4 regions of the Kitasatospora sp. NPDC058492 genome follow, and region 3 is predicted to be linked to each of the others. Evidence: riboswitches for the same ligand, from Rfam matches in the RefSeq annotation. Region 3 holds a riboswitch; each other region holds the start of a gene.

Region 1 (7,414 bases), on a different contig from region 3:
TCAGCCTGGACGACGTCCGCGAGTGGGTGCAGTCCGGCTTCGCCAACCCGCAGTCCGGCTGGAACAACGCCTCCGAGGCGCAGTACCGGCTGGCCCGCCGCACCTGCGGCTTCGCCTGCCGCAACTACCTCGCCAACGGCATCTCCTGCATCATCGACGACGCCGTCTTCCCGGACCGCCCGGCCATCGGCCTCGGCGGCTGGAAGCGGCACATCGGCCCCGGCATGATCCCGGTCGTGCTGCTGCCCAGCCTGGACTCCGTGCTGCACCGCAACGCCAGGCGCGGCGGCACCCGGCGGCTCGGTGACGAGGAGGTGGCGCGGATCCACGGCCGGATGGCCGGCTGGTACAACTCCGGGCTGCCGATCATCGACAACTCGTACCTGGACGTGGCCGGCACCGCCGCCGAGCTGGACCGCGTCATCCTGGCCCGGCTGATGGGCATGCCGGTCCGCTGACCTGCGACGATCCGGTGCTGTCGGCGCCGACTGCGATGATGTGCAGGTCCTGTCGAACCACCCCGGGGGAGCTGACGCCCGTGCCGGAAGGCCACATCATCCACCGCCTCGCCGCCGAGAACCGGAAGGCCTTCGGCGGCCGCCCGGTCGAGGTGTCCAGCCCGCAGGGCCGGTTCGCCGACGAGGCCAAGGCCATCGACGGGCAGCTGCTCACCGCGGCCGAAGCCGTCGGCAAGCACCTGTTCCTCGGCTTCGAGGAGGGCGCCTGGGTGCACGTCCACCTCGGCCTCTACGGCGGCTTCGCCTTCGGCACCGGGCCCGCGCCCGAGCCGGTCGGCCTGGTCCGGCTGCGGCTGGCCAACGACGACGGCTACGCCGATCTGCGCGGCCCCAACACCTGCGCGCTGGTCACCGGCGCGGAGAAGGCCGCCGTCGCCGCCCGGCTGGGCCCCGACCCGCTGCGCGCCGACGCCGACCCGCAGGCCGCCTGGCGCCGGATATCGGCCAGCCGGACGACCGTCGCCGCGCTGCTGATGGACCAGAAGGTGCTGGCCGGGGTGGGCAACGTCTACCGGGCCGAGGTGCTGTTCCGCCACGGGATCAACCCGCACCGCGCCGGCCGCGACCTCACCCGGGGCGAGTGGGACGCGATCTGGGCCGACCTGGTCGCCCTGATGCGCGAGGGCGTCGGCGCGGGCCGGATCGACACCGTCCGGCCCGAGCACACCCCCGAGGCGATGGGCCGCCCGCCGCGTGTCGACGACCACGGCGGCGAGGTGTACGTCTACCGGCGGGCCGCGATGCCCTGCCTGGTCTGCGGCACCGACGTCCGGACGGAGCAGCACGCCGCGCGCAACCTCTTCTGGTGCCCCGCCTGCCAGGCGGCCTGACCGGGTCCGCGGTTGCTCCGGCCGGGCCCCGGCGTGTCCTCCGGGGGGCCGGTCAGCCGACGGCCACGGTGGGCTCGTGGTGTTCGGCGGCGGCGCACGCGTCGAGGAGGGGGCGCATGGCCTCGTCCACGAGCCGGTAGCGCACGACCCGCCCGTCCTTGTCCCCGGTGACCACGCCCGCGGTGCGGAGCAGCCGCAGGGCCTGGGACACGGCGGGGTCGCGCATGCCGGTGGCGACGGCGAGGTCGGAGACGGCGAGCGGGCCGGCCCGGTGGAGGGCGAGCAGGAGGGCGAGCCGCCCGGGGTCGGCGAGCAGGGAGAACCGCTCGGCCCAGGTGCGGACGTGCGCGGGGTCGCCGATCGCGGCGATGGCCTCGCAGACCCGGTGTCCGTCGATGGTGCGGTGGCCCGCGCGGTCGGCCGGTACGAGATGCATGCGCACATTGTTGCAGGAGGGGGCCTGTGATCCTGGACACCTGCGCAGGTGCGCAGCCTTGCAAGGGTGGGTCCTGACCCCTACGGTGTTCCCCGCCGTGGTGCTCGGGAAGACCGGTGACGGATCCTCAGGGGTCCCAGTCCGGAGCGGCCCTCGCCACTGTGATCGGGCCATCGTGATCGTCGACGATGGAGAGACGTCCGTACCCACGACGCCACTGGGAGCCTCGCGCACCTGGGAAGGCGGGTACGGGACCCCCGTAAGCCAGGAGACCGGCCACGGCATCTCACGAAGTGTTTCCACGAGGTGCTGGAGCGTGACCCGAATGACCCTGCCCGAAACCGCCGCCGCCGAGGCGCCGGCGACACCGTCCGTGCTGCCCACGTTCCGCTGGAAGCGCGAGGACACCGTTCGCACGGCCGGGCTGATGGGGGTGATCCTGGCCATGCACGTGGTGGCGTTCGGGACGCTCATCTTCCTGGTCGCGCCCCACAACTACGCGGTCGGCACCCAGGTCTTCGGCGTGGGCCTGGGGATCACCGCGTACACCCTCGGCATGCGGCACGCCTTCGACGCCGACCACATCGCGGTGATCGACAACACCACCCGCAAGCTGATGGCGGACGGCAAGCGGCCGGTCTCGGTCGGCTTCTGGTTCGCCCTCGGGCACTCCTCGATGGTGGTGCTGATGGCCGCCCTGGTGGCGGGCGGCGCGCAGCTGGCCAGCACGCTGATGGACGACGACTCGACCACCCACAAGTGGCTCGGGATGGTCGGCACGACGGCCTCCGGCGCGTTCCTCTACCTGATCGGCGCGCTCAACCTGGCCGCGCTGCTCGGCATCCTCAAGGTGTTCCGGGCGATGCGGGCCGGGTCGTACGACGAGGCGCAGCTGGAGGAGCACCTCAACTCGCGGGGCTTCATGGCCCGGGTGCTGAACCGGGCGACCCGCTCGATCACCCGGCCCGGGCAGATGTTCCCGGTGGGCATGGTGCTGGGGCTGGGCTTCGACACCGCGACCGAGGTCACCCTGATGGTGATGGCCGGGTCGGGCGCGGCGGCCGGGTTGCCCTGGTACGCGATCGTCTGCCTGCCGCTGCTGTTCGCGGCCGGGATGAGCCTGTTCGACACCCTGGACGGGACGTTCATGAACTTCGCGTACCAGTGGGCCTTCGCCAACCCGGTCCGGAAGGTCTACTACAACCTGACGATCACCGGGCTGTCGATCGCGGTGGCCTTCGTCATCGGCACCATCGAGCTGGTCGGCGTGCTGCACGAGAAGCTCGATCTGACCGACCCGGTCACCGGCTGGATCGCGGGCATCTCGCTGGACAACGTCGGCTACGCGATCGCCGGGCTGTTCGTGGTGGTCTGGGCCGCGGCGATCGCCTACTGGAAGCTGGCCCGGGTGGAGAAGCGCTGGGTGGCCGCCGAGTAGTGACGGCTGCGAGCGGCGACGGCTGCGAGCAGCGACGGCGCCTCCCCCGGGATCCCGGGGGAGGCGCCGTTTCGTCGCTGCGGGGCGGTACGGGTCGCTGCCGGTCGGCGTTCCGTCGGTGCGGGGTTCAGTTCGGGCGGGCGGGGTTCAGCGCTCTTCGCGGAAGTCGACGTGCCGGCGCGCGAGCGGGTCGTACTTGCGCAGGACCATCCGGTCCGGGTCGTTGCGGCGGTTCTTGCGGGTCACGTACGTGTAGCCGGTGCCGGCGGTGGAGCGGAGCTTGATGACGGGGCGCAGTTCACTACGGGCCATGGGTGTCCTCCCGGGTTGGCGGGTTGGCGGGTTGGCGGGTTGGCGGGTTGGCGGGGTGTTCGGGGCCGGGGCGAAACCGTACACCGAAATGGAAGTCATTTTCATCTGGTGTAACGTGAGCTCCGTCCTGCCCATTCCCGGACGTCAGGGAGCACCCATGTCCGCCCACTGCCAACTCACCGGCCGCAAGCCCGGATTCGGCAACGCGATCTCGCACTCGCACCGCCGCACCCGCCGCCGCTTCGACCCCAACATCCAGCACAAGCGCTACTGGCTGCCCGGCGAGGGCCGGTACGTCCGGCTCACCCTCAGCGCCAAGGGCATCCGCACCATCGACACGATCGGCATCGAGGCCGCCGTCGCCCGCATCCGCGCCCGAGGGGGGAAGGTCTGATGGCCAAGCAGAGCAAGATCGCCAAGAACGAGCAGCGCCGCGCCGTCGTGGCCCGGTACGCCGAGCGCCGCGCCGAGCTCAAGCGGATCATCGCCGGCCCCGGCACCGCCCCCGCCGAACGCGCCGCCGCCCAGGCCGAACTCGCCCGCCAGCCCCGCGACGCCAGCGCCACCCGGATCCGCAACCGCGACGCCGTCGACGGCCGCCCCCGCGGCTACCTGCGCGCCTTCGGCCTCTCCCGGGTCAACCTCCGCGTCCACGCCCACGCCGGCCACCTGCCCGGCGTCCGCAAGGCCAGCTGGTGAGCGGCGTGGACGGGATCAAGCTGCCCGTGGTGGTCGTCGCCGGCCTGCACGCCGCCGAACGCCGCGCCGCCGTCCGGGAGTTGGCCGCGGCCGCGGTGGACGCGGTGGTCCTCCACCACGACCTGCGGGAGGCCTCGCAGGGCGTCGTCCACCGCGAACTGCGCGACGCGGGAGGCGGGTTCGACGCCGCCGACGTCCCGCTGGTGAACGACTGCCCCTGCTGCGCCCTGCGCGAGGACCTGCTGCCGCGACTGCTGCGGATCGCCGACGAAGGCCGGTACGGACTCGCGATCGTCGAACTGTGGGGCGGCAGCGACCCGCACCCGGCCGTCGAGGTGATCGCCGGGGGAGAGGCGGACGGCCGCCATCTGGAGGACGCCGTCGAACTCGCGGGCGTGGTCACGGCCGTCGACCCGGACCGGCTGATCGGCGAACTCTCCGTCTCCGACGACCTGGTGGACCACGGCGAGCACACCGCCCGCCAGGACCAGCGGACCCGCGCGGAGGCGCTCGCCCACCAGGTCGAGTACGCCACCACCCTCGCCGTCCCGCGCGCGACGGCGCACACGCCCGGGCTCGCGCTGCTCCGCCAGCTCCACCCCACCGCCCGGGTCGTCCGGCTCGGCACCGGCGCGCTCACCCGGGCCGCCCTCGGCGGCTTCGACGTCGCCGCCGCCCGCGACCGGGTCAACCCGGCGATCGCGCTGCTCCCGCAGGAGAGCGACGAGGCCGGCGTCACCACGCTGGTCTGGGAGCGCCGCCGGCCGCTGCACCCCGAGCGGCTGCACCGGGCGCTGGAACTGCTCGTCCCCGCCGCCCAGCGCAGCCGCGGCCGCTTCTGGCTGGCCAACCGGCCCGACCTGATGCTCGCCTGGGACGCCGCCGGGGCCAACCTCGCGGTCGAGGAGTGCGGGCCCTGGCTCACCTCCCTGCCCGACGCCGCCTGGGAGCTCTACCCGCCCGCCCGCCGGGCCGCCGCCGCCCTCGACTGGCACCCTCTGCACGGCGACCGGGTGCAGCAGCTCAGCTTCACCGCCGAGGGCCTGGACGTCGACGGTGTCACCGGGCTGCTCGACTCCTGTCTGCTCACCGACGCCGAACTCGCCGCCGGCGAACCCGGCTGGAAGGCCCTGCCGGACGCCTTCCGGGACCTGCTCGACCCCGTTCACTGAGGAGCCGTCACTGTGCGTAAGCGACCGAACCCGCCCAAGGACCGGCCGAACCCGCTGTTCGCGGCCGGCGTCGAGTACATCGACTACAAGGACACCGACCTGCTGCGGCGCTTCGTCTCCGACCGCGGCAAGATCCGGAGCCGCCGCGTCACCCGGCTCACCGTCCAGCAGCAGCGCGCCGTGGCCAGGGCCGTCAAGAACGCCCGCGAGATGGCCCTCCTCCCGTACGCCGCCGGCACCACCCGGTAGCCATCGCCGCCGGCACCACCCGGTAGCCATCGCCGCCGTCACCACCGCCACCACCGTCACCACCCGACAAGGAGCCCCCGATGGCCGTCCCCAAGCGCAAGACGTCCCGCAGCAACACCCGGCACCGCCGGGCCCAGTGGAAGGGCAAGGCCCCGAAGCTCGTCCCGATCACCCTCAACGGCCGCGAACTGCTCGTCCCCCAGAACCTGGTCCCCGCCTATCGCCGCGGCCTGATCGATCCGGAGGGGGCGTAGCGACCACAAAGAGGGCGTGCGGGGGCGGGAGCGCGCCCTGTCGGGGGTGCTCGGCGGGCGGATCGGGGTGGGGGTTCGTAGGCTCGACGCATGTCTGATGCGTACGCGGGTCGGCGGGAGCGGGTGAGGGAGCACTGCAGTGCGGCCGGGGCCGATGCGGCGCTGATCACCCGGGCGGCGAACGTGCGGTATCTGACGGGCTGCGCGCCCTGCGGGGCGACGCTGCTGCTGACCCGGGAGCGGGTGCTGCTGGCAGTGCCGGACGATCTGCCGCCGGACGACACCGGGGAGCACCTGATCGCGCCGGACGTCACCCAGGTGCCGGTGGCGGCCGCGGCGGACACCGCCCTGGCGGCGGCCGCCGCCGCCGCGCGACTGGGCGTGGCGGACCTCGCGGTGGAGGAGCACGACCTGACCGTCAGCCGCCACCGCGCGGTGGCGAGCCTGGCGGAGGGGGCCCGGCTGGCCGACCTGGCGCAGGTGGTCGAGCGGCTGCGGGTGGTCAAGGACGAGCACGAGATCGCCGACCTGCGGATCGCCGCCGAGATCGCCGACCAGGCGCTCGGCGAACTGCTGGAGTCGATCCTGGTCGGCCGTACCGAACGGCACCTGGCGATGGAGCTGGAACGCCGGATGATCGACCACGGCGCGGACCGGGCGGCCTACCCGGTGTCCGTCGGCACCGGCAGCCACTCCGGCCGGCCCGCCCACCAGCCGACCGACCGCCGGGTGGAGGAGGGCGACTTCCTCACCGTGGTGATGGGCGCCCAGTACCGGGGCTACGGCGTCTCCACCGCCCGGACCTTCGTGATCGGCGCCGCCCCCGCGCCCTGGCAGGTGGAGCTGCACCGGCTGGTGTTCCGGGCCCAGCGGGCCGGCCGGGAGGCGCTCGGACCGGGCGTGGAGCAGTACGTGCCCGACCGGGCCGCGCGGCAGATCCTGGAGGCGGCCGGCCACACCGAGACCTCCCCGCACCCGGTGGGGCACGGCATCGGGCTGGAGATCCGGGAGGCGCCGCGCCTCGGTCCGTCGGACATGGGTAAACTGGACAGCCGCGTGCCGGTCACCGTCGGCCCAGGGGTCCACCTCCCGGGCAAGGGCGGTGTCCGGATCGAGGACACGCTCGTGGTGCGCCCCCCAGAGGAGGGCGGGCCCGAGCTGCTCACCATCACCACCAAGGAGCTCCTCGCCCTGTGACCGCGGCCGCCCGTCGGCCGTCGGCGGCAGGACGCAAGCCTTGGTTCCTTGACAGCTATATCCAGGAGTAAGTGCGCCCGTGGCTTCCACGAACGATCTCAAGAACGGCATGGTCCTCAAGCTGGAGGGCGGCAAGCTCTGGTCCGTCGTCGAGTTCCAGCACGTCAAGCCCGGCAAGGGCCCGGCCTTCGTGCGCACGAAGCTCAAGGAGGTCCTGACCGGCAAGGTCGTCGACAAGACCTTCAACGCCGGCACCAAGGTCGAGACCGCCAACGTCGACAAGCGCGGCATGCAGTTCTCGTACAAGGA
Region 2 (7,414 bases), on a different contig from region 3:
GGGTGTCCGTTGCGGCGCGCGTCGGACAGCCTCTCCAGCAGCAGCACCCCGGCGCCCTCGGCCCAGGCGGTGCCGTCCGCCGTGGCCGAGAAGGACTTGCACCGGCCGTCGGGTGCGAGGGCGCGCTGGCGGCTGAACGCGACCAGCGGGTTGGGCGTCGCCATCACCGTGACGCCGCCGGCCAGCGCCAGCGAGCACGCGCCCGAGCGCAGCGCCTGGGCCGCCTGGTGCACGGCGACCAGCGAGGACGAGCACGCCGTGTCGACGGTGATCGCGGGCCCGCGCAGGCCGAACACGTAGGAGAGCCGGCCGGAGGCCACGCTGCCGGCCGAGCCCAAGGCGAGGTGGGCCTCCAGTTCGTGCTCGGTGAAGCGGGAGGCGTAGTCGCCGTACATCACGCCGAGGAAGACGCCCGTGTCGCTGTCCCGGACGGACGCCGGGTCGATCCCGGCCCGCTCCCACGCCTCCCAGGTGACCTCCAGCAGCAGCCGCTGCTGCGGGTCCATGGCGAACGCCTCGCGCGGCGAGATGCCGAACAGGCCCGCGTCGAACTCCGCGGCGCTGTGCAGGAATCCGCCGCTGCGGGTGTAGCAGGTGCCGATCCGGTCCGGGTCGGGGTCGTAGAGGGCGGCGAGGTCCCAGCCCCGGTCGGTCGGCAGGTCCGAGATCGCGTCCGTGCCCTGCGACACCAACTCCCAGAGCCCTTCGGGGGATTCCACGCCACCGGGGTAGCGGCAGGCCATGGCGACGATCACCACCGGGTCCCGGTCGTACGGCTCCTCCGGCTCGGCGGTCCGCGGTGCGGTGACGGCCTCGGCTGTGGGTACGGCAGGCTCGGCGGTGAACAGTTCGGTGTGCAGGTGGCGGGCGACGGCGGCAGGGGTGGGGTGGTCGAAGACCAGCGTCGTCGGCAGGCTCAGCCCGGTCGACGCCGCGAGCCGGTCGATCAGCTCGATGGCGCCGAGCGAGGTCAGCCCGAGGTCCGCGAAGGAACTGTCAGCGAACGAACCGTCCGCCTCAGGCCCGCGCTCCGGCGCGCGGCCGCGGACCCGGGCCGTCTCGGCGCACACCCTCTCGCACAGCGCGCGTTCCTGCTCCTCCCGGGGCAGCGACAGCAGCCCGCGGCCCAGGGAGCCCCCGGCCGGGGCCGGGGCCGGCGCCGCAGCCGGGTCGCTGAGCACCGCATGGCGGACGATCTTGCCCGACGGCGTGCGCGGGACGGCCGCGATCTCACGGACCTCGACGGGGACCTTGTGCTCCGCGAGCTGCGAGCGGCAGACGTCGAGCACCAGCCGCGGGTCCAGGCCCTCCGGGCCGGGCACCACGAAGGCGACCGGGACCTCGCCGAGGACGCCGTGCGGCAGGCCGAGGACCACGGCGTCCCGCACCCCGGGACAGCCCCGCAGGACGTGCTCGACCTCCGTGGGGTGGATGTTCTCGCCACCCCGGATGATCAGTTCGCTGACCCGGCCGGTGAGGACGAGGTGGCCGTGTTCGGCGCGCCGCCCGAGGTCCCCGGTCCGGTACCAGCCCTCGCGCAGCGCGGCGGCCGTCGCCTCCGGCTGGTCGTGGTAGCCCGTCATGAGATTCGGACCGCTGACCCAGATCTCGCCCTCGCCGCCCGCGAGGACGTCGGCCCCGCTGTCCGGATCGACGACGCGGACCTCGACCCCGGGTACCGGCAGTCCGCAGGACCCGTCGACCCGGGGGCCGTTCGGGCGGGCCACCGCGATCGCGCCGCAGGTCTCGGTACTGCCGTAGACGTCGAGCAGCGGCGCGCCGAGCGTCTCCTCCACCGCCCCGCGCAGCTCGGGCGGGCACGGCGCGCCCGCCGTGACGCAGAGCCTCAGCCCGGGCCGCGGTGCGGGGAGCGGGGTGTCCTTCGCCGAGGCCATCAACCGGTGGTACGTCGTGGGGACGCCCGCCAGGACGGTGAACGGCCCGCCGAGGGCTGCGCTCGGGGTGCGCAGCGTGCGCCACAGGTCGCCGGGCGTCAAGGCCTCACCGGGCGTGGGCAGTTCGCCGGCGATCGCGGTGCTCGCGCCGACGGCCGTGGTGCCCAGGATCGCGAGGGAGTGCCCGAAGCTGTGGAACAGCGGCAGCGGCCACAGCAGCCGGTCCTCGGAGGAGAGCCCGAAGAGCGGCGCGTAGCAGGCCGCCACCGACCACAGTGCGCTGCGCTGTGTGGAGAGCACGCCCTTGGGGCGGTGGGTGGTCCCGGAGGTGTAGAGCAGCCAGGCCGGATCGTCGAGCCCCAGATCGTCGGGGGCCGCGGGCCCGTCCCCGGTCGAGGCCGCAGCCTCGAAGAGGACGGTGCCGTCGGGGGCGTTCGAGGGGATCGGGCCCGCCCCGGTGAGCACGGTGTGCAGGCCGCGGTACGCGGCGCCGAGGCGGTGCAGCTGCGTGAGGTGCGCGGGGTCGGTGATGATGGCCGAGGCGCCGCTGTCCCGCAGGTAGTAGTCGAGTTCGTCGTCAGAGGAGCGGGGATTGAGCAGGACACCGACCGCCCCCGCCCGCAGCACGGCGAGGCAACCCTCCACCAGCTCCACGCAGTTGCCCAGGCAGAGCGCCACCCGATCCCCGCGCCGGACCCCCGCCCGCACGAACGACCCGGCCAACCGCCCGGTCCGCCGCTCCAACTCGGCGTAGCTGACGCCGCGCGAGAAGTCGTGGAACGCCACCCGCTCCGCCGACCGTTCGGCGTGCCTCTTCAGCAACTCCGGCAGCGGCCGCACCAGATCGTCATACCGCAGTTCACCACTCACGCCCCGGCTCCGACCTCTCGCCACTCGCGACCCACTCCCCCGTCGATCCCCTCCGTACCCAGTAACACACGGGCACAGACCGAGTCCTGCGGACTCGCCGCAGCTGCGCTTGCGGCCGCCGAGGAACCGCGGCACTTCGAGGCAGCAATCAGGCCTCTGACCTGCGGAAACAGCAGCTCTCCAGCCCGGGAGGGCGCGAGGGCACAGCGCCGTGGACTTTGAGCGCTGCCCCCGATACCGCCCTCCCCGTCCGGCGCCCGTGTCAGGCTGGGGGAATGCTCTCCGACTCCGCCGCCCCCAACGCCTGGCACACCCCGGCCGAACTGGCGCCGCTCGACGGCAACGAGGCCTTCCGCGGCACCGATGCCGGGACGGTGCTGGACTTCTGGCGCTACGCGATGCCCGACTTGCGAACCAACACCACCCGGGGCCTGCTCGCGGAATTCCTGGTCCACCGCGCCGTCGGCGCTGTGGCACGCAACATGGAATGGGACAGCTTCGATGTCCTGACGCCTGACGGGCTCAGGATCGAGGTCAAGACCAGCGCCTACCTCCAAGCCTGGGGGCAGCGTCAGCTGTCGGAGATTCGCTTCTCCCGGCTGCGCGGACGCACCTGGACTCCCGAGGACGGTGACGCCGCAGAGCAGTCCTACAACGCGGATGTCTACGTCTTCGCCCTCCATATCGCGCTCACCCACGCCGACTACGACCCGCTCGACATCGGCCAGTGGCGCTTCTACGTTGCTTCCCGTGCTCTCGTGGAGGCCACCGGACAGGCCAGCCTGGGCCTTGCTTCCGTACGCCGGCTGTGTGGCGAACCCGTCGACTACGAGGAGCTCGCGGTCCGGATCTCGGCCTGCTCCCTCCAGTCACCCTCAACTGGCGGAGCCACCGAAGCTGCCACCGCCACTGCGTGACAGCGCGCTGGAAAGCCGGCAGGCCGAACACACACCTCCGTCAAGGCGCTGCCGCTGCCGGCGCTTCGCGTGGCCGGTGGGCGTCCTTGAGCCGGTCAGCACCGACCTGACCACGCCTGATACCTTGCCATCGCCGTGGTGTACGGGAAACCGGTCTGAGTCCGGTGCGGCCCTCGCCACTGTTGCCGCGGAGTTCCGCGGCCCTCGCTGACCGGCTTTTCCAGCGGTCAGGGCCACTGGGCGGGCTGGAAGAGCCGTCCGGGAAGGTCGGCTGCGGCGTGTTGATGCGGAAGCCAGGAGACCGGCCACGGCGCGACATGTTCCACGAGGGTTTTGGAGAACACGTGCCCAGCGGTCTGCTGTATCCGTTTCGATCGATATGTTCCGTTCGTCCCACAGGTCCGATACGTGTCGGCCGGGTGGTCGCGGCCGTCCTGTTCACCGGCGCGCTCGGGGCTTGCACCGGCGCCCCCGCGCCCGCCACGTCCGGCGGGGCGGCCGGAAGTGCCGCGCCGGTGAGCGTGGACAACTGCGGGACGACCGTGACGGTCGGCGCGCCGCCCGCCCGGCTGGTGACGCTCAACGAGGGTGCCACCGAGGTGGCCCTGTCCCTCGGCCTGCAGTCCCGCATGGCCGGTACCGCCTACCTCGACGATTCCGTCCCGGAGAAGTGGAAGGCGGCCTACGACTCCGTCCCGGTGCTCTCCAAGGACTACCCGACGAAGGAGAAGCTCCTCGCGGCCCGTCCCGACTTCCTGTACGCCTCCTACTCCAGCGCGTTCACCGACAAGGTCGCGGGCAGCCGGGACGAGCTGCGCGGCCAGGGCATCCCGTCGTACCTGTCCCCGTTCGGCTGCTCGGACAAGAGCCAGGTGCCGCCGACGACCTGGCAGGCGGTGTGGGGTGAACTGAACGACGTCGCCGAGGTCTTCGGTGTCACGGAGCGGGCCGCCGCGATCCAGCAGCAGCAGGAGCAGCAGCTCGCCCAGTTCACGGCGACGGCCGCGGGCAAGGGTCTGAAGGTCCTGTGGTACGACTCGGACACCAAGTCGCCGTTCGTCGGTGCCGGCCACGGCGGACCTCAGCTCGTGCTCGATGCCGTGGGCGCCCGCAACGTCTTCGGGGACCTGCCCGGTGGCTGGCAGAACGTGAGCTGGGAGAAGGTCGTCGCGGCGGACCCGGACGCCATCGTGGTCGCGGACGCCGGCTGGGACACCGCCCAGTCCAAGATCGACTACTTGGAGAACGACCCGGTGCTGAGCAAGCTCACCGCCGTGCAGCGCAAGGCTTTCGTGGTGGTGCCGTTCTCGGAGTCGACTCCCGGCGTGCGGCTCGCCGACGGTGCCGCCCGGGTGTCCGCAGGGCTGGGCCAGCTGCACCCGGGTTCATGACCACCGAACCCCGCCCCGTCGTGCGGCCCTCCGGTCCGGGCCGCGCGACGGCGGCCCTGGCCATCGGTGCGGCCCTGCTGCTGACCACCGTGCTCCTCGGCCTGGCCGTGGGCTCGCAACCCGAGCCGGTCCGGACGGTGATCGATGTCGTGGCGCGCCGTCTCGGGCTGGGCGGCCAGCACGTCACGCTGCTGGACGACCAGATCGTCTGGCAGTTGCGGCTGCCCCGGGTTCTGGGAGCGGCTGCCACCGGCGCAGGCCTCGCGGTCTGCGGCGCGGTGCTGCAGACGCTGACCGGGAACGACCTGGCCGATCCCTTCCTGCTCGGGATCTCCGACGGAGCCGCCGCAGGCGCGGTCACCGTGATCGTCCTCGGCGTCGGCGTGACCGGCGCCGTGGGCACCGGCGCGGTGGCGACGGCGGCCTTCGCCGGTGCCCTGCTCGCCGCCGCCGTCGTCCTGGCACTGGCCGGCGCCCGCACCCGGTCCCTACCGACCACCCGGACCGTGCTCGCCGGCATCGCGGTGGGGCAGATGTGCGGGGCCTACACCTCGTTCGTCGTGCTGGTCCTCGGGGACCGCAACGCGGCGCGCGGTGTCATGGAGTGGACGCTCGGCTCGGTCGCCGGCGTGCGCTGGCCCACCGCCGTCTTCCTGACCGCGGTCGCGCTGGTCGGCGTCACGGTCCTGGCCTCCTCGGCCCGCGACCTGGACGCCTTCGCCTTCGGCGAGACCGCCGCCCGCTCCCTCGGCGTCCACGTCGAGCGCACCCGCTGGCTCCTCGTCGCCACCGCCGCGCTGGTGACCGCGTGCCTGGTCGCCAACACCGGCGTCATCGGGTTCCTCGGCCTGGTCGTACCGCACGTGGTCCGACTGGTCTGCGGCCCGCGCCACGCCCTCCTGCTGCCCGTGTCGGCACTGGTGGGTGCGTCCCTCCTGGTGGGCAGCGACATCGTGGCGCGCTCGGTCCTGCCCGACCGGGAGATCCCCGTCGGCGTCATCACGGCCGGACTCGGAGCGCCCTTCTTCGCCTGGCTGCTGTGGCGCCAGGGGCGGGCCGAGGGGGGACCGCAGTGACCGTGACGCCGCCCGCCGAGCTGCGCGCGGAGGAGCTCCGCGTGCGCATCGGCGGAGCCACGCTGCTGGACGCGGTCTCGCTCGCGTTCGCCCCCGGCCGGATCACGGGCCTGCTCGGGCCCAACGGCGCCGGGAAGACCACCCTGCTGCGCGCGGTCGCCGGACTGACCCGGCCGAGCGCGGGGCGCGTCCTCCTGGACGGAGAGGACCTCCACGCCCTCACGGCCCGCCGACGAGCACGACGGGTGGCCTTCATGGAGCAGCAGGCGGACACCCGGTTGTCACTGCTGGCCCGTCAGGTCATCGAGCTCGGACGCACGCCGTACCGCAGCCGCTGGCCCGTGCCGATGGACTCCGCCGCCGACGCCCACGAGCGGTCCGTGTTCGCCGATGCCGTTGCCGCGGCCGACGTCGGACACCTGCTCGACCGGGCCTGGCCGACGCTGTCGGGCGGCGAACGGCAACGGGTCCAGCTCGCGCGGGCGCTGGTGCAGGAGCCCGGCGTGCTCCTGCTCGACGAGCCCACCAACCACCTCGACCTGCGCCACCAACTCGGCTTCCTCGGCGCCGTGCGCGGGCTGGGCGTCACCACGGTGGCCGCGCTGCACGACCTCGAACTCGCCGCCGCCTACTGCGACGAGGTCGCCGTCCTGCTCGACGGCCGGCTGGTCGCCCACGGGCCCAGCTCCGACGTGCTCACCTCGCCCACGATCGCGCACGTCTACGGCGTCGACGTGACCGTGGAACGACACCCCCGGCACGACAGGCCGCACATCCGGTGGAACGGACTGCTCCCCGAAGGGACATCACCATGACCCTCCCCGCCCCGGGCGCACCCGCCCGCCGCAGTGCCACGCTCCTGGTCGGCATGTCGATCGGGGAAGCCGTCCGTCGTGACGAACTCCTCCGGACCGCGGCGTCGCACCGGGCCTCGATCGCTTTCCTGCAGCAGGCGGACCCCTCCCTGTCGGCCGAGCTGACCAGGCTGGCCGACGCGGGCACCGAGACCGTGGTCGTGATCGGCGTCCGCCTCGCGGCTTCCGGCCCGGGCCAGTCCTGGCTACGGCGGATCGCGGCGCACTGGTGGCGCGAGCGCGCGGGCCACCGTCCCGAACTCCTCGTCGCGACCCGCCTCGCCGACTCACCGGACGCGGTCCCCGCGGTGGCCGCGGTGACGAAGGCCATCACCGGCGAGGAGCCCGGCCTCACGTCCGCGGCCTGGGAGGACGTCCCCGGCCACCGGCACCAGGTCCTGGTGTGCCGCG
Region 3 (7,414 bases):
GGACAGCGTGCGCGCGAACAACTTCAGCCCCGGCGGGCAGCCCGCCGACCCCGGCCAGGGCACCACGGGCGGCTCCGGCGGCGGGTCGACGGGTGGCACGGGTACGACCGGCGGCAGCGCCACCGGCACCGGTTCGAGCGGTGGCACCGGCGGGACCGGAACCACCGGAAACGCAGGCGGAACCGGCAGCACCAGCAGCACCGGCAGCAGCGGCGGAACCGGCGGCACCAGCGGCGCAGGCACGACCGGTGGCACCGGATCGGGCCGGGCCCCGGCCCCCGCCAAGCCCCCGACGGGCGGAGCCCGCCCGCCCGCGCCCGCCACGACCCCGGGGCCCGGCGCCGCCGCCACCCCCGAGGACGGCATCACTCCGCCCGGAGCGCCCGAGCCGACGCCCGTGCCCGCCACGCCGGTGCCGGTCGAGCCGCCCACCGCGCCGCCGACGGACATCCCGAGCGATCAGCCGACCCCGCAGACGGTCGAGGCCGCGGCCGCGCCGACGTCCACCCCCGCCGTGCCCGGCGGCGTGGTGGACGCCAATCCGGTGGCCGATGCCCCGCACGACTCCGGGTCGATGGCCCCTGCCGTCATCGCGACCGCCCTCGTGGGGGCGCTGGGCGCGGCCACCGTGGTCGTCGCGCGCCGCCGCCGCCGACGGGCCGAGTGATCCGGTGACCAAGCCCGACGAACCCGGCGCCGTCCCCCCGAAGCCCGACCCGAAGCCGAAGCCCAACCCGAAGCCCACCCCCCGACGGGACGCCGGGAGCCGGCGCAGCCCCCGGAACCTGCACCCGCTGGCCTGGTGGACCTGGGCGCTCGCCCTGGCGACGGCGGCCAGCCGCACCACCAACCCGCTGCTGCTCCTGCTGGTCCTCGCCGTGCTCGGCTACGTGGTCACCGCCCGCCGGACCGAGGCCCCGTGGGCCCGCGGGTTCACCTACTACCTGTGGCTGGCCCTGACCGTGGTGGCGATCCGGGTGGTGTTCCGGTGCGTCTTCGCCACCGGCATCACCCCGCACGACCACCTGCTCTTCTCGCTCCCGCACCTCCCCACCCCCGCCTGGTACGCGGGCATCCGGATCGGCGGGCCGGTCTCCCTGGAGGCGACCCTCTCCGCCGCCTTCGACGGGCTGCGTCTGGCCTGCCTGATCTGCTGCATCGGCGCCGCCAACACGCTCGCCAACCCCAAGCGCGCCCTGCGGGTCCTGCCCGGCGCCCTGTACGAGCTGGGCGTCGCCGTGACGGTGTCGCTGAGCGTCGCCCCGCAGCTGGTGCAGAGTGTCCAACGCGTCGCCCGGGCAAGGCGGTTGCGGGCCGGGCAGCGGAAGGGCGTCCGCGCGCTGCGCAGCATCGTCGTCCCGGTGCTGGAGGACGCGCTGGAGCGTTCGCTGCACCTGGCCGCCGCGATGGACTCGCGCGGTTACGGCCGCTCCGGCACCGCGACCCGCCGCTCCCGCCGCGTCACCGGCGCCCTGATGCTGCTCGGCATGTGCGGCCTGTGCGCCGGGGTGTACGGGCTCCTGGACGGAACCGCCCCCGCTGCCCTGGGGCTTCCGGCCTTCCTCGCGGGCGCCCTGCTCTGCGTGGCGGGGCTGATCCTCGGCGGCCGGCGCGTGCGGCGCACCACCTACCGGCCGGACCGCTGGCAGGCCGCCGAGTGGGGCGTCGCGGGCTGCGGGGTGATTGCCGCCGTCCTGCTGTTCGCCACCGTCGGCTACGCCGCCACCGACCTCAACCCCTCGCTCTACCCGCTCAGTTGGCCGAGCCTGCCGCTCGTCCCGGTGTTCGCCCTGCTGCTGGCCGGCGCCGCCGGGGTGATCGCGCCGCCGCCGGGCCGTACCCCGGAACCCGCCACCGGGGCCCGCCGCACCGGCACCGACCGCACGACCCCCGAGGTGAGCACGTGATCCGATTCGACCAGGTCGGCGTGGTGTACGACGGCGAGACCACCCCCGTCCTGCGCGACGTCGACCTGCACATCCCGGAGGGCGAGCTCTGCCTGGTGGTCGGCCGCACCGGCGTCGGCAAGTCGACCCTGCTCGGCGCCGTCAACGGCCTCGTGCCGCACTTCACCGGCGGCACCCTGCGAGGCAGGGTCACCGTGGACGGCCGGGACACCGCGCACCACCCGCCGCGCGAACTCGCCGACGTGGTGGGCGTGGTGGGGCAGGACCCGCTGGCCGGCTTCACCACCGACACGGTGGAGGAGGAACTCGCCTACGTCATGGAGCAGTTGGCCGTCCCGCCGGAGGTGATGCGCAAGCGCGTCGAGGAGACCCTCGACCTGCTCGGCCTCGCCGACCTGCGCCACCGCGCCCTGCACGAGCTCTCCGGCGGCCAGCAGCAGCGCGTCGCCATCGGCTCGGTGCTCACCGCGCACCCGCGCGTCCTGGTCCTGGACGAACCGACCTCGGCGCTCGACCCGACCGCCGCCGAGGAGGTGCTCGCGGCCATCACCCGCCTGGTCCACGACCTCGGCGTCACCGTCCTGCTCGCCGAACACCGCCTGGAGCGGGTCGTCCAGTACGCCGACCGCGTCGCCTACCTGCCCGGCGACGGGACGGTCGTGCACGGGCCGCCCGCCGAGGTCTTCCGGCACGCCGCGATCGCGCCGCCCGTCGTCGACCTCGGCCGGCTGGCCGGGTGGCGGCCGCTGCCGCTCTCCGTCCGGGACGCCCGCCGCGCCGCCGCCCCGCTGCGGGAGCGGCTCACCGACGTGCCCGTTCCTCCGCCGCGCCGGGCAGCGGTGGCGGGGGAGCGGGTGCTGGACGCCCGGGGGGTGGTCGTCCGGTACGGGCCGGTCACCGCCGTCCGGGAGGTCGGGCTGGAGCTGCGGGCCGGCGAGGTCACCGCGCTGATGGGGCGCAACGGCTCGGGCAAGTCCTCGCTCCTGTGGGCCCTCCAGGGCTCCGGCTCCCGGCAGGGCGGCAGCGTGCAGGTCCGCGGAGCCGACGGCGGGCCGGCCGCGGACCCCAAGCGGCTCTCCGCGACCAGGGCCCGGCAGCTCGTCGGGCTCGTCCCGCAGACCCCGACCGACCTGCTGTACCTGGAGACGGTCGCCCAGGAACTCGCCCAGAGCGACCTGGAGGCCCGCAGCGCAGCAGGCCCGACCACAGCCGGGCCGACCGCCGCAGGTCCGACCACAGTCGGCCCGGCCGCAGCAAGCCCGACCGCGCGGCAGATCCTCGACCGGCTCGCCCCCGGGATCCCCGATGGCACCCACCCCCGGGACCTCTCCGAGGGCCAGAAGCTGGCCTTGGTCCTGGCGATCCAACTGGCCGCCGCGCCAAGGGTGGTGCTGCTGGACGAACCCACCCGAGGGCTCGACTACCACGCGAAGGAAGCGCTCACCGGCATCGTCGACGCCCTCGCCGCCGAAGGCCGTACGGTCGTCGTCTCCACCCACGACGTCGAGTTCGTCGCCGCCGCCGCCGACCGGGTGGTGGTGATGGCCGAGGGCGAGGTCGTCGCCGACGGTCCCACCGCCGAGGTCATCGTCGCCTCGCCCACCTTCGCCCCCCAGACCGCCAAGATCCTCGCGCCGCTGCCCTACCTGACGACCCGACAGGTGGCCGCCGCCCTCGCGCCCGCGCAGGCCGCCCGGTGAGCGCCGTCCGGATCCCCGGCCGGGCCCGCGTCGTCGCGGCCCTGGCCGCCTTCATCGGCCTGGTCGCCTTCACCTGGCCGTTCGTCGTCGCCCCCGGAACGTTCGGCTCCTCCTACGCCCCGCCGCTGATCTTCGGCGCCCTGCTGGTCCTGGTGCTCGCCGTCGTCATCGCCGAGATCGCGGCCGGCGGCATCGACGCCAAGGCCCTCGCCATGCTCGGCGTCCTGTCCGCCGTCAACGCCGGGCTGCGCCCGCTCGGCGCCGGCACCGCCGGGGTGGAGACGGTTTTCTTCCTCCTCGTCCTGGCCGGCCGGGTCTTCGGCCCGGGCTTCGGCTTCACCCTCGGCTGCACCTCGCTGTTCGCCTCCGCGCTGCTCACCGGCGGCGTCGGCCCCTGGATGCCGTACCAGATGTTCGGCTGCGCGTTCGTCGGCATGCTCGCCGGGCTGCTGCCGAGAACCCGACGGCGGCGCTGGGAGGTGGCGATGCTGGCCGCGTACGGGGCGTTCTCCGGGTACCTCTTCGGCTTCCTCCTCAACCTCTCCTTCTGGCCGTTCTCCACCGACCCGAACAGTTCCATCGCCTACCTGCCGGGGCTGCCCTTCACCGAGCAGTGGCACCGCTACCTGCTCTTCGACCTCGCCACCTCGCTCGGCTGGGACACCGGCCGGGCCGTCACCACCTTCACCGCCGTGCTCGTCGTCGGCCCGGCCGTCCTCACCGTCTTCCGCCGCGCGGCCCGCCGCGCCAACTTCGAGCCCACGGTGCGCTTCGAAGCCCCGGACGCCCCGGACGGTCGACGAGTCACCGCGAACGACACCGCGAACGCCGCCGCGAACGACACCGCGAACGCCGCCGCGAACGACACCGCCACCGGCTCCGCGAGCGGCGAGGGAGTCTCACCATGCGGACGGCTTCCGTGAATTCCGCGTCGGCCCCGGCGGTTTGCCCCTAAGCTGGCGACGCAGCTGGTTCGTCCTGCCCGCCAGGCAGGACGTCGCAAGAGGGAACCCGGTGGGAATCCGGGACTGCCCCGCAGCGGTGAGTGGGAACGACCGCCGTCATACGCACTGGACCCGGGACGGGTCTGGGAAGCGATGGCCAGTAGGTACCGGACGCCAACAGGCCCGGTGCGCCCACGAGTCCGAAGACCTGCCCGTTGCCCGCCCGCGGACCGTTCCGCGTGCGGATATCCCGGTGACCTCGTGGGCGGGTCGGCGACCATACCAGGCGGGTCCGGCACGCGCATCGACGTGAGCCGCCGCCCGGTTCGTCATCCCTTCGCGCTCTCGTCCCGTCCCCGGGCACTTGAGGAGCCAGACTCGCGAAGGAGAGTCCCTTGACCACGAAGTCCGCAGCCGCGGCAACCAGGGCCACCGTGTACGGCTACCCCCGGCAGGGCCAGGGCCGGGAGCTGAAGAAGGCCGTCGAGGGCTACTGGAAGGGCACGGTCACCGCCGACGCCCTGCGGGAGACGGCGGTCGGCCTGCGCCGGAAGAACTGGGCGCAGCTCGCCGGGGCCGGTGTCCTGGAAGTGCCCACCGGCGACTTCTCGCTCTACGACCACGTGCTGGACACCACGGTCGCCGTCGGCGCGATCCCGCCCCGGCACCGGGATGCGGTCGAAATCGACGCGCTGGACGGCTACTTCGCCATGGCACGCGGCACCCAGGAGGTCGCGCCACTGGAGATGACCAAGTGGTTCGACACCAACTACCACTACCTGGTGCCCGAACTCGGCCCGGACACCGTCTTCACCGCGAACCCGGCCAAGGCCGTCGGGGAGTTCCGGGAGGCGCTGGCGCTCGGCCACACCGCACGCCCCGTGCTCGTCGGCCCCCTCACCTACCTGCTGCTCGCCAAGCCCGCCCCCGGCGTCGCCGAGGACTTCCAGCCGATCACCCTGCTGGACCGGCTGCTGCCCGTCTACGCGCAGCTGCTGGCGGACCTGAAGGCGGCCGGGGCGCAGTGGGTGCAGCTGGACGAGCCCGCCCTGGTGCAGGACCGCACCCCGGCCGAGCTGAACGCCGCCGCCCGCGCCTACCGTGAGCTGGGCGGCCTGGCGGACCGTCCGAAGCTGCTGGTCGCGAGCTACTTCGACCGCCTGGGCGAGGCCCTGCCGGTGCTGGCCAAGGCCCCGGTCGAGGGCCTGGCGCTGGACTTCACGGGGCCCGCCGCGGCGAACCTTGACGACCTGGCCGCCGTCGGCGGGCTGCCCGGCAAGCGGCTGGTCGCCGGGGTGGTCGACGGCCGCAACATCTGGATCAACGACCTGGAGAAGTCGCTGGCCACCCTGGCGACCCTGCTGGGCCTGGCCGAGCGGGTCGACGTCGCGCCGTCCTGCTCCCTGCTGCACGTGCCGCTGGACGCCGCCGCCGAACGCGACGTCGACCCGCAGATCCTGCGCTGGCTCGCCTTCGCCCAGCAGAAGGCCAGGGAGGTGGCGCTGCTGGCCCGGGGCCTGCGCGAGGGTACGGGGGCGATCGCCGCCGACCTGGCCGCCAACCGCGCCGACCTCGCCTCGCGCGCCAACTCGCCGATCACCCACGACCCGGCGGTGCGCGCCCGCACCGCCGCCGTCACCGACGCGGACGCGCGCCGCGCCCAGGCCTACCCGCAGCGGGCCGAGGCCCAGCGTGCCCGGCTCGGCCTGCCGCTGCTGCCGACCACCACCATCGGCTCGTTCCCGCAGACCTCCGAACTGCGGGTCGCGCGGGCCGACCTCACGGCGGGCCGGATCGACGCGGCGGCCTACCGGGAGCGGATGGAGACCGAGGTCCGGGAGGTCATCGCCTTCCAGGAGAAGGCCGGACTGGACGTCCTGGTGCACGGCGAGCCCGAGCGCAACGACATGGTCCAGTACTTCGCCGAACAGCTCACCGGCTACCTCGCCACCCGGCACGGCTGGGTCCAGTCCTACGGCACCCGGTACGTGCGCCCGCCGGTCCTGGCTGGGGACATCTCCCGCCCGCACCCGATGACCGTCGACTGGTTCGGCTACGCGCAGGGCCTGACCGAACGCCCGGTCAAGGGCATGCTCACCGGCCCCGTCACGATGCTCGCCTGGTCCTTCGTCCGCGACGACCAGCCGCTCGGCGACACCGCCCGCCAGGTCGCCCTCGCCCTGCGCGACGAGGTCACCGACCTGGAGGCCGTGGGCGCGGCCGTCGTCCAGGTCGACGAGCCGGCCCTGCGCGAGACCCTGCCGTTGCGCGCCGCCGACCGCCCGGCGTACCTGGCGTGGGCCACCGAGTCCTTCCGCCTGGCCACCTCGGGCGTCCGCGCCGACACCCAGGTCCACACCCACATGTGCTACGCCGAGTTCGGCGCGATCATGACGGCGATCGACGAGCTCGACGCGGACGTCATCTCGCTGGAGGCCACCCGCTCGCACATGGAGGTCGCCGGAGAGCTCGCCGGGGCCGGCTACCCGCGCGAGGTCGGTCCGGGCGTCTGGGACATCCACTCCCCGCGCGTCCCGAGCACCGAGGAGGCCGTGGAACTGCTGCGTGCGGGCCTGGCCGCCATCCCCGCAGAGCGGCTCTGGGTCAACCCCGACTGCGGCCTGAAGACCCGCGGCTGGACGGAGACCCGCGCCTCGCTCGACAGCCTCGTCGGCGCCGCCCGCCGCCTGCGCGCGGAACTCGCCGGCTGACCCACCGGCGACACGCCCCGGCCGGGCCCCGCACGCCGTGCGGCGCCCGGCCGGGTCGGGCCGCTTCCCCGACGGCGGCCCGGCCGGTTTCACCCGGACCCGAGAAGCCCGAGGTTCTGGTAGATCTCCGTCGTCACCGTCGAGAAGTTCAT
Region 4 (7,414 bases), on a different contig from region 3:
CTGGCGGTCGTACAACACGGCCTGGCGCTCCAGTCGAGCTGCGATCGTCTTCGTCTTCGCCTCATCTGGCAGCTCCGGGTGCAAGGCGAAGACGGCTGAGACGTATTCGGCGCTCTGAAGCAAGCCAGGAATCAGCTGTCCCTGGAAGAGCCGGAGAAGGCACGTTCGGGCTTCGATGGCGTGCTGATGCTTCCAGTGGCCCATCCGGCGGAGTTCCCGCCGGGCGACCTCTTCGGTGGCCGCGCCACGGGCTGCTTCCAGGAACTCGGCCTTGGCCTCATCCGATATGCCGAGCGCGGTCAGGATGAGGTCCACGTCCTGCACGCTCGGCAGGGTCTTGCCGTTTTCGATCTTCGAAAGCTTGGCTGGAGACATGGAAGCCCTACGGGCGACGGTCTCGGCTGTCTTGGCCGATGCTCCCGGCTCTCTGGGCGCAGGGTCAAGAACCCGATCTTTCCAGAGCGGGAAAGTGGTTGGGCCGCCCCCGCCCGGCGTGAACGATGGCTGGGGGCGGGGGAGTTCAGAGGTGAGGTCGGTACAGACAGAGGTGCCCCGCGCGGCGGTGAGCCGGGCGGGGCACCTCTGGTGTGTCTGAGTGCTTTAGAAGTCGTCGTCGAAGGCGACGGAGCCTTCGACGGCGACCTGGTACGCGGAGACGCGGCGCTCGAAGAAGTTGGTCAGCTCCTGGACGTTCTGGAGCTCCATGAAGCCGAACGGGTTGGTGGACCCGTAGCGGATCGGCAGGCCGAGGCGGGCGAGGCGCTGGTCGGCCACGGCCTCCAGGTACTGGCGCATGGAGTCGGTGTTCATGCCGGCGAGGCCGTCGCCGCACAGGTCCTGGGCGAACTGGAGCTCGGCCTCGACGGCCTCTTCCAGCATCTCGGTGACCTGCTTGGCCATCTCGTCGTCGAAGAGGTCGGGCTCCTCCTCGCGGACCGTGTCGACGACCGACATCGCGAAGTCCATGTGCATGGACTCGTCGCGGAACACCCAGTTGGTGCCGGTGGCCAGGCCGTGCAGCAGGCCGCGCGAGCGGAACCAGTACACGTACGCGAACGCGCCGTAGAAGAACAGGCCCTCGACGCACGCCGCGAAGCAGATCAGGTTCAGGAGGAACGCGCGGCGGTCCTCCTTGGTCTGCAGCGAGTCGATGTGGTCGACGGCGTTCATGTACTTGAAGCAGAACTGCGCCTTCTGGCGGATGGAGGGGATGTTCTCCACCGCGGCGAAGGCCGCGTTGCGGTCCTCGGGGTCGGGCAGGTAGGTGTCGAGCAGCGTCAGGTAGAACTGGACGTGCACGGCCTCCTCGAACAGCTGGCGCGACAGGTACAGCCGCGCCTCCGGGGAGTTGATGTGCTTGTAGAGGCTCAGCACCACGTTGTTGGAGACGATCGAGTCCCCGGTGGCGAAGAAGGCGACCAGGCGGCCGATGAGGTGGCGCTCGCCCTCGCTGAGCTTGGCCAGGTCGGCGACGTCGGAGTGCAGGTCCACCTCCTCGACGGTCCAGGTGTTCTTGATCGCGTCCCGGTACCGGTCGTAGAACGACGGGTAGCGCATCGGGCGCAGGGTCAGCTCGAAGCCGGGGTCGAGCAGCATCTTCTCGCGGTCGGGGGTGCTCACTGGCAGGCCTCGCAGGACTCGGGGTTCTCCAGGGAGCAGGCCAGCGCGGCCTCCTCCTCCGGGGTGAGGGTCGGGGTGTTCACCGGCACGGGCGCGGGCGCGGGCGCGGCGGCGCGGGCGGCACCGGAGGCGGCCTGGGCGATCCGGGTCGCCGGGCGCGAGCGCAGGTAGTAGGTGGTCTTGAGACCGACCTTCCACGCGTAGGCGTACATCGAGCTGAGCTTGCCGATGGTCGGCGCCGCCATGAACAGGTTCAGCGACTGGCTCTGGTCGAGGTACGGCATGCGGGCCGCGGCCAGGTCGATCAGCGCGCGCTGGGGCAGCTCCCAGGCGGTGCGGTAGAGCGAGCGGACCTCGGCGGGCAGCCAGCCCAGTTCCTGGACGGAGCCGTTGGCCTCGCGCAGGGCGTCGCGGGTCTGCTGGTCCCAGACGCCGAGCTCCTTGAGCTCGCGCACCAGGTACGGGTTGACCTGGAGGAACTCGCCGGACAGCGTCTCGCGCTTGAACAGGTTGGAGACCTGCGGCTCGATGCACTCGTAGACGCCGGCGATGGACGCGATGGTCGCGGTCGGCGCGATGGCCAGCAGCAGCGAGTTGCGCAGGCCGGTCTCGGCGATGCGGGCGCGCAGCGCGGTCCAGCGGTCGGCCCACTGCGGGGCGGCCGTCGGGAAGTGGTCGATGTGCAGTTCGCCGCGGGCGGCGCGGGTCTCGCCGTAGGCCTCGTGGCGGCCCAGCTGCTCGGCCAGGTCGGCGGAGCGCTCGTACGCGGTGAGCATGATGCGCTCGGCGATGAGGGTGGACAGCCGCGCGGCCTCGGCGGAGTCGAAGTCGATCCGCAGCTTGAAGAAGACGTCCTGGAGGCCCATCACGCCGAGGCCGACCGGGCGCCAGCGGGAGTTGGAGGTGCCGGCCTCGGTGGTCGGGTAGAAGTTGATGTCCACCACGCGGTCGAGGAACGTCACGGCGGTGCGGACGGTGGCGTCGAGGCGCTCCCAGTCCATGGCGCCGAGCAGGTCGTCGACGGAGGCCCCGGGAGCGACGTGGGCGCCGAGGTTGACCGAGCCGAGGTTGCAGACGGCGGTCTCGGAGTCGTCCGTGACCTCCAGGATCTCGGTGCACAGGTTCGAGGAGTGCACCGTGCGGCCGGGCAGCGCGGTCTGGTTGGCGGCGCGGTTGGAGGCGTCCTTGAAGGTCATCCAGCCGTTGCCGGTCTGCGCCAGGGTGCGCATCATCCGGGCGTACAGGGTCTGCGCGGGGATGGTGCGCACGGCCTTGCCGGCCAGCTCGGCCTTGCGGTAGGCCTCGTCGAAGTCGGAGCCCCACAGGTCGACGAGCTCGGGCACGTCGGCGGGGGAGAAGAGCGACCAGTCCTCGTTGGCGTTGACCCGGCGCATGAACTCGTCCGGGATCCAGTGCGCCAGGTTGAGGTTGTGGGTGCGCCGCGCCTCTTCGCCGGTGTTGTCGCGGAGCTCCAGGAACTCCTCGATGTCGGCGTGCCAGGTCTCCAGGTAGACGCAGGCCGCGCCCTTGCGGCGGCCGCCCTGGTTGACGGCGGCGACCGAGGAGTCGAGGGTGCGCAGGAACGGGACGATGCCGTTGGACTTGCCGTTGGTGCCGCGGATCAGGCTGCCGCGCGAGCGGATGCGCGAGTAGGACAGGCCGATGCCGCCGGCGTGCTTGGACAGCCGGGCGATCTGCGCGTAGCGGTTGTAGATCGAGTCCAGGTTGTCCAGCGGGGAGTCGAGCAGGTAGCAGCTCGACATCTGCGGGTGCCGGGTGCCGGAGTTGAACAGGGTCGGCGAGGAGGTCAGGTACTCCAGCCGGCTCATCAGGCCGTACAGCTCGGCGACCTCGCGCACGGACTGCTCGCTGTCGCCGACCGCCAGGCCGCAGGCGACGCGGAGCAGGAAGTGCTGCGGGGTCTCGATGACCTTGCGGGTGATCGGGTGGCGCAGCAGGTAGCGGGACTGCACGGTGCGCAGGCCGAAGTACTCGAAGCGGTCGTCGCCGTGTACGTCGATCAGCGCGTCCAGGGCGGCGGCGTGCTTGGCGACGAAGGCGGCGGTGGTGTCACCGATCAGGCCCTCGTCGTGGCCGACGGCGATCGAGGCGGCGAAGGAGCGCGAGCCCTGGCTGTTCGCCTCGTCGACGATCTCCAGGGCGAGCAGCCGGGCGGCCAGCTTCGAGTACTGGGGGTCCTCGGCGATCATCGACGCGGCGGCGTCCACGGCCAGCCCGCGCAGCTCGGCGAAGTCCGAGCCGGCGTGGCGGCCGCGCAGCGCGGCGGCGGCGACATGGCCGGGGTCCACCTGGGGGAGGTCGACGCTGCGGTCGGTGAGCAGCCGAAGGAGCGCGCCGCCGGGGTCGGAGACCGTCGGGTCGGTGGGGGCGGGGCCGGTGCCCTGGGCGGGCAGGGTGGCTGAGGCAGCGGTGGTCAAGGCGCTCTCTCCTGGCGGCGATCGGCGGCGGTGATCGGGGGGTACCGGGCCGTTCGGGGCAGGGGAGCACGGCACGTACGCAGGAAGCGTCGCGCGACAGTGGCGTCCCCGGCCCGCCCGCGAGGCCCGGAAGGTAGTTCTCGTGCTGGCGCGGCCTCTGCGGGAGGGCCCGTGCGCACACCGTCGGCAGGTACTCGGACTCGCGGTGCGGCTGCTGGAGCCGCCCGCTCACCGCTGCGGGGCAGTCCCGGATTCGCACCGGGTTCCCCTGCATCGACAGCAGGATTGAGCATACATCTTGTGGTGTCTCTCTGATGCGACCCCACATGTAGTACGGCGCGGTGTGTCGGCGCGATAACCGGGGGTGCTGGGAGGGGGCGGGTCGTGGCCTTGGGGCGCCTCGGATCCGGGCTCCCGGGGCCCTGGTTCCGGGCTCCGGCGTCCTGGTTTCGATACGGAACGGTCACCGGGCGGACCGGCTGGCGGGGGCATGCCCTACGATCTGGGCGCATGAGCGAGCGAAGCGCCGAGGGGCGCGTTCCGCGAAGCGATCATCGAGCGAAGCGAGGGGGCGCGTGAGCGACGGAACTGGCGCACCCGGGCAGGGTCCGCAGGGAACGCCTCCCACCGGGCCGGGGGACGCGCACGGTCAGCAGCCGCCGGTGGTGCCCGGTCCGGTGTTGCCGCCGAGCGGGGGCTTCGGGCCGCCGCCGGCCTCGTACGGGCCTCCGGTGCCGCCCGCGCAGCCGCCCGCGCAGCCCGGCCCGCCGGGGCAGCCTCCGCTGCCGCAGCCGGGCCAACCGGGGCAGCAGCTGCCGCCGCAGTGGCAGCCGAACCCCCAGCCGCATCCCCAGGTGCATCCCCAAGGACACTCGCAGGCGCACCCGCAGCCGTACCCGCAGCCCCAGGCGCCGCAGCGCGCCGAGCCGAACTGGCAGGCGCTGGCGGACCGCAACGCGGCGGACGACAAGCGCCGCCGCCGGCTGCGGGCCCTCGGCGTGGCGGTCGCGGTCGTCCTGGTCGGCGGCCTGGTCGCGGGTGGTGCGGTGCTGCTGACGAAGGGCGACGGCGACAAGCCGACCGCCGGGCCGACCGCCTCGGCCTCCAACCGGCCGTCCTCCGCCGCACCGAGTGCCGCGCCGAATGCCGCCGGAACCCCGGGCGGGAACCCGTCCGGCACCCCGGGCGGCGCGCCGGACGACCCGTCGAAGCCGATCTGGGAGGCCGCCACCGACCCGGCGCCGCAGGACGCGGGGGCGCTGTTCTCCGCACTCCAGGTGACGGTCAACGGCGCCACCTGGAACCGGACCTTCGTCTCGCTGGACTCGCCCTGCTGGGACGGGAACTCGACGACCGGCGGGCTCGGCAAGGTCCTCGGTGACCAGGGCTGCCAGAAGGTGCTCCGGGCGACCTACGTCTCCGGCGACAGCGCGGTGACCGTCGGCGTCGCGGTCTTCGACCACAAGATCCAGGCCGAGACCTCGATGAAGAGCTACACCGGCCACCTCAAGGGCGCCGTCGCGCCGGGCGCGCCGGCCTTCTGCGCTACGCCGGGCTGCACCAACACGCACAACACCCTTGGCCGGTACGCCTACTTCACGGTCGAGGGCTCGGCGAAGGGCGGCAACACCGCCGACGCCGCCGCCACCGCGGCGGCCGCCGGCTTCGGCGAGCACGTGAAGGGCCAGCTGCTCCAGCGCGCCAAGGCCGCGTCCGCGGCCGCGCCGGGTGCGCCGGGGGCCGCCGCGGCCGGCTGATCCGCCGTGACACCCCGGCCCCGGCGGGTTCGCTCGCCGGGGCCGGGGGAGTGTGGCAGGCTCTCGGGGCAGTCATTCGCACGAGTGTTCCGGTTGTGTCCGCCTGGGCCGGTGCCGGCGAGCAACCGGAGGAGCGGTCCGTGGCCCTGCCCAGAGCCCTGCGCGGCAAGCCCGCCGTCCTGGCCGCGGCCGGGGTCGTGGTGGCCGCGGGCGCCGTGGCGCTGTTGCAGCGCGACGGCCGGGCCGACGGCGAACAGCCCGCCCGCGTCCCGGTGGCGGTCGGTTTCTCCGGCCGCACCCTGCCGCCGGAGGTCGGCCGGGACCTGCTCGCCCGGGACCCGCAGGCCTCGCCGAACGCCCGGGCCGTCCAGCAGCTGCTCGCCGACCTGGAGGGGCAGGCCCGCACCGGGCAGAGCGGCGGGACGGTGATCGGCCAGCACGTCGAGGCGCACAACGAGCGCAACAACCCCGAGTACGGCGACTACCGCGGCACCAAGCAGGTCGGCTACTACTACAAGAAGGCCGCCGACCTCACCGGCAAGCTGCCCGGCTTCGTCGAGACCGACCTCGGCCCCGGCTACGGCCAGACCGGTTGGGGTGTCGGCGACCCGCGCTCCTACTCGGCCGGCCGGTGGCCCACCTGCCGGGCCGGCTGGCAGTACACCGACGACGCCGTCGACCTGCTCTCCGCCGTCTGGTCCGGCCACCCGCGCGCCGACGACGGCAGCTACGGCACGGCCGGTGTCCAGCACAACTGCGACGGCACCACCACCGAACTGCCCGACAACGGCGGGGGGCCGGCCGGGATCGTCGGCATGTCCTTCCACCAGCCCTACCCCGGTTCGGACGTCAAGTCCTTCGAGCAGGTGCTCTGTTCGAACTCCCCGGCCGCGAAGGACAAGGGCTGGTTCGGCCGCGTCGTCGACAGCGCGCACGACACCCCCGAGTACCGCGCGCTGATGACCGACCTGTCCTACCTGGCCGACCACCTGGAGTACCTGGCCGCCCACGACGTGCCGGTGCTGCTGCGCCCGTACCACGAGATGAACGTGCAGGACTGCGCCCGCAGGTTCTGGTGGTCGGGCCAGAAGCCGGCCGACTACCAGGCGCTGTGGCGGATCACCTACCGCTACCTGGTGGAGACCAGGGGCCTGCACAACCTGCTGTTCGTCTGGACGCCGGTGTCCTGGGACGGAGCCCCCGGCGCGGACCCGTGGGACTACTACCCGGGCTCCCAGTACGTCGACGTGGTCGGGGTGGACGACTACAGCGGCAGCCCCGCGCACCCGATCGGCACCGGCGAGGTGTGGACCAAGCGGTACTACGACGGGCTCGCCGCCTACGGCAAGCCGCGGATCCTGGCCGAGTCCTTCGCCGTCCCGGTCAACTCCCGCCAGCCGGACACGCTGCGGCGCACGCCCTGGACGATCTGGACGGTCTGGGGGCAGTCGCTCACCTCGGACAACCTGACGCCGGACCAGCCGCGCAACTCCGGCGCGGACGTCAACGCCACCTACCACAGCCCGCTGGCGCTCACCGGCGGCGCCGGCCCGTTCGGCGCGAACGTCGACTGGGGCGGCCTGCACGTCCGTTGAGCCG

The links. A riboswitch is a leader RNA that binds a small molecule or an ion and turns the genes downstream of it on or off. The one in region 3 is predicted to bind cobalamin.
Positions count from the first base shown of each region.
Region 1: it holds a riboswitch for cobalamin, as region 3 does, so the genes downstream of both, ACFWPI_RS14845 (HoxN/HupN/NixA family nickel/cobalt transporter) here and metE (5-methyltetrahydropteroyltriglutamate--homocysteine S-methyltransferase) in region 3, are expected to answer to the same signal.
Region 2: it holds a riboswitch for cobalamin, as region 3 does, so the genes downstream of both, ACFWPI_RS36805 (ABC transporter substrate-binding protein) here and metE (5-methyltetrahydropteroyltriglutamate--homocysteine S-methyltransferase) in region 3, are expected to answer to the same signal.
Region 4: it holds a riboswitch for cobalamin, as region 3 does, so the genes downstream of both, ACFWPI_RS34190 (ribonucleoside-diphosphate reductase subunit alpha) here and metE (5-methyltetrahydropteroyltriglutamate--homocysteine S-methyltransferase) in region 3, are expected to answer to the same signal.

Region 1 is NZ_JBHXMU010000019.1:513-7,926, forward strand. It holds gene ACFWPI_RS14830 (AAA family ATPase) at 1-458, shown strand, start outside; gene ACFWPI_RS14835 (Fpg/Nei family DNA glycosylase) at 539-1,348, shown strand; gene ACFWPI_RS14840 (ArsR/SmtB family transcription factor) at 1,401-1,784, opposite strand; cobalamin riboswitch at 1,866-2,080, shown strand; gene ACFWPI_RS14845 (HoxN/HupN/NixA family nickel/cobalt transporter) at 2,110-3,222, shown strand; gene rpmG (50S ribosomal protein L33) at 3,370-3,534, opposite strand; gene rpmB (50S ribosomal protein L28) at 3,692-3,928, shown strand; gene rpsN (30S ribosomal protein S14) at 3,928-4,233, shown strand; gene ACFWPI_RS14865 (CobW family GTP-binding protein) at 4,239-5,405, shown strand; gene rpsR (30S ribosomal protein S18) at 5,418-5,654, shown strand; gene rpmF (50S ribosomal protein L32) at 5,735-5,908, shown strand; gene ACFWPI_RS14880 (Xaa-Pro peptidase family protein) at 5,999-7,105, shown strand; gene efp (elongation factor P) at 7,185-7,414, shown strand, end outside.
Region 2 is NZ_JBHXMU010000092.1:21,233-28,646, forward strand. It holds gene ACFWPI_RS36795 (type I polyketide synthase) at 1-2,765, opposite strand, end outside; gene ACFWPI_RS36800 (hypothetical protein) at 3,041-3,682, shown strand; cobalamin riboswitch at 3,802-4,007, shown strand; gene ACFWPI_RS36805 (ABC transporter substrate-binding protein) at 4,102-5,073, shown strand; gene ACFWPI_RS36810 (iron ABC transporter permease) at 5,070-6,149, shown strand; gene ACFWPI_RS36815 (ABC transporter ATP-binding protein) at 6,146-6,964, shown strand; gene ACFWPI_RS36820 (ferredoxin) at 6,961-7,414, shown strand, end outside.
Region 3 is NZ_JBHXMU010000006.1:21,124-28,537, reverse strand. It holds gene ACFWPI_RS05940 (hypothetical protein) at 1-667, shown strand, start outside; gene ACFWPI_RS05935 (CbiQ family ECF transporter T component) at 672-1,907, shown strand; gene ACFWPI_RS05930 (ABC transporter ATP-binding protein) at 1,904-3,607, shown strand; gene ACFWPI_RS05925 (ECF transporter S component) at 3,604-4,530, shown strand; cobalamin riboswitch at 4,560-4,782, shown strand; gene metE (5-methyltetrahydropteroyltriglutamate--homocysteine S-methyltransferase) at 4,947-7,262, shown strand; gene metF (methylenetetrahydrofolate reductase [NAD(P)H]) at 7,352-7,414, opposite strand, start outside.
Region 4 is NZ_JBHXMU010000075.1:21,314-28,727, forward strand. It holds gene ACFWPI_RS34175 (DUF5753 domain-containing protein) at 1-204, opposite strand, end outside; partial or broken gene ACFWPI_RS34180 (helix-turn-helix domain-containing protein) at 277-405, opposite strand; gene ACFWPI_RS34185 (ribonucleotide-diphosphate reductase subunit beta) at 601-1,596, opposite strand; gene ACFWPI_RS34190 (ribonucleoside-diphosphate reductase subunit alpha) at 1,617-4,034, opposite strand; cobalamin riboswitch at 4,226-4,368, opposite strand; gene ACFWPI_RS34195 (hypothetical protein) at 4,913-5,815, shown strand; gene ACFWPI_RS34200 (glycoside hydrolase family 26 protein) at 5,956-7,410, shown strand.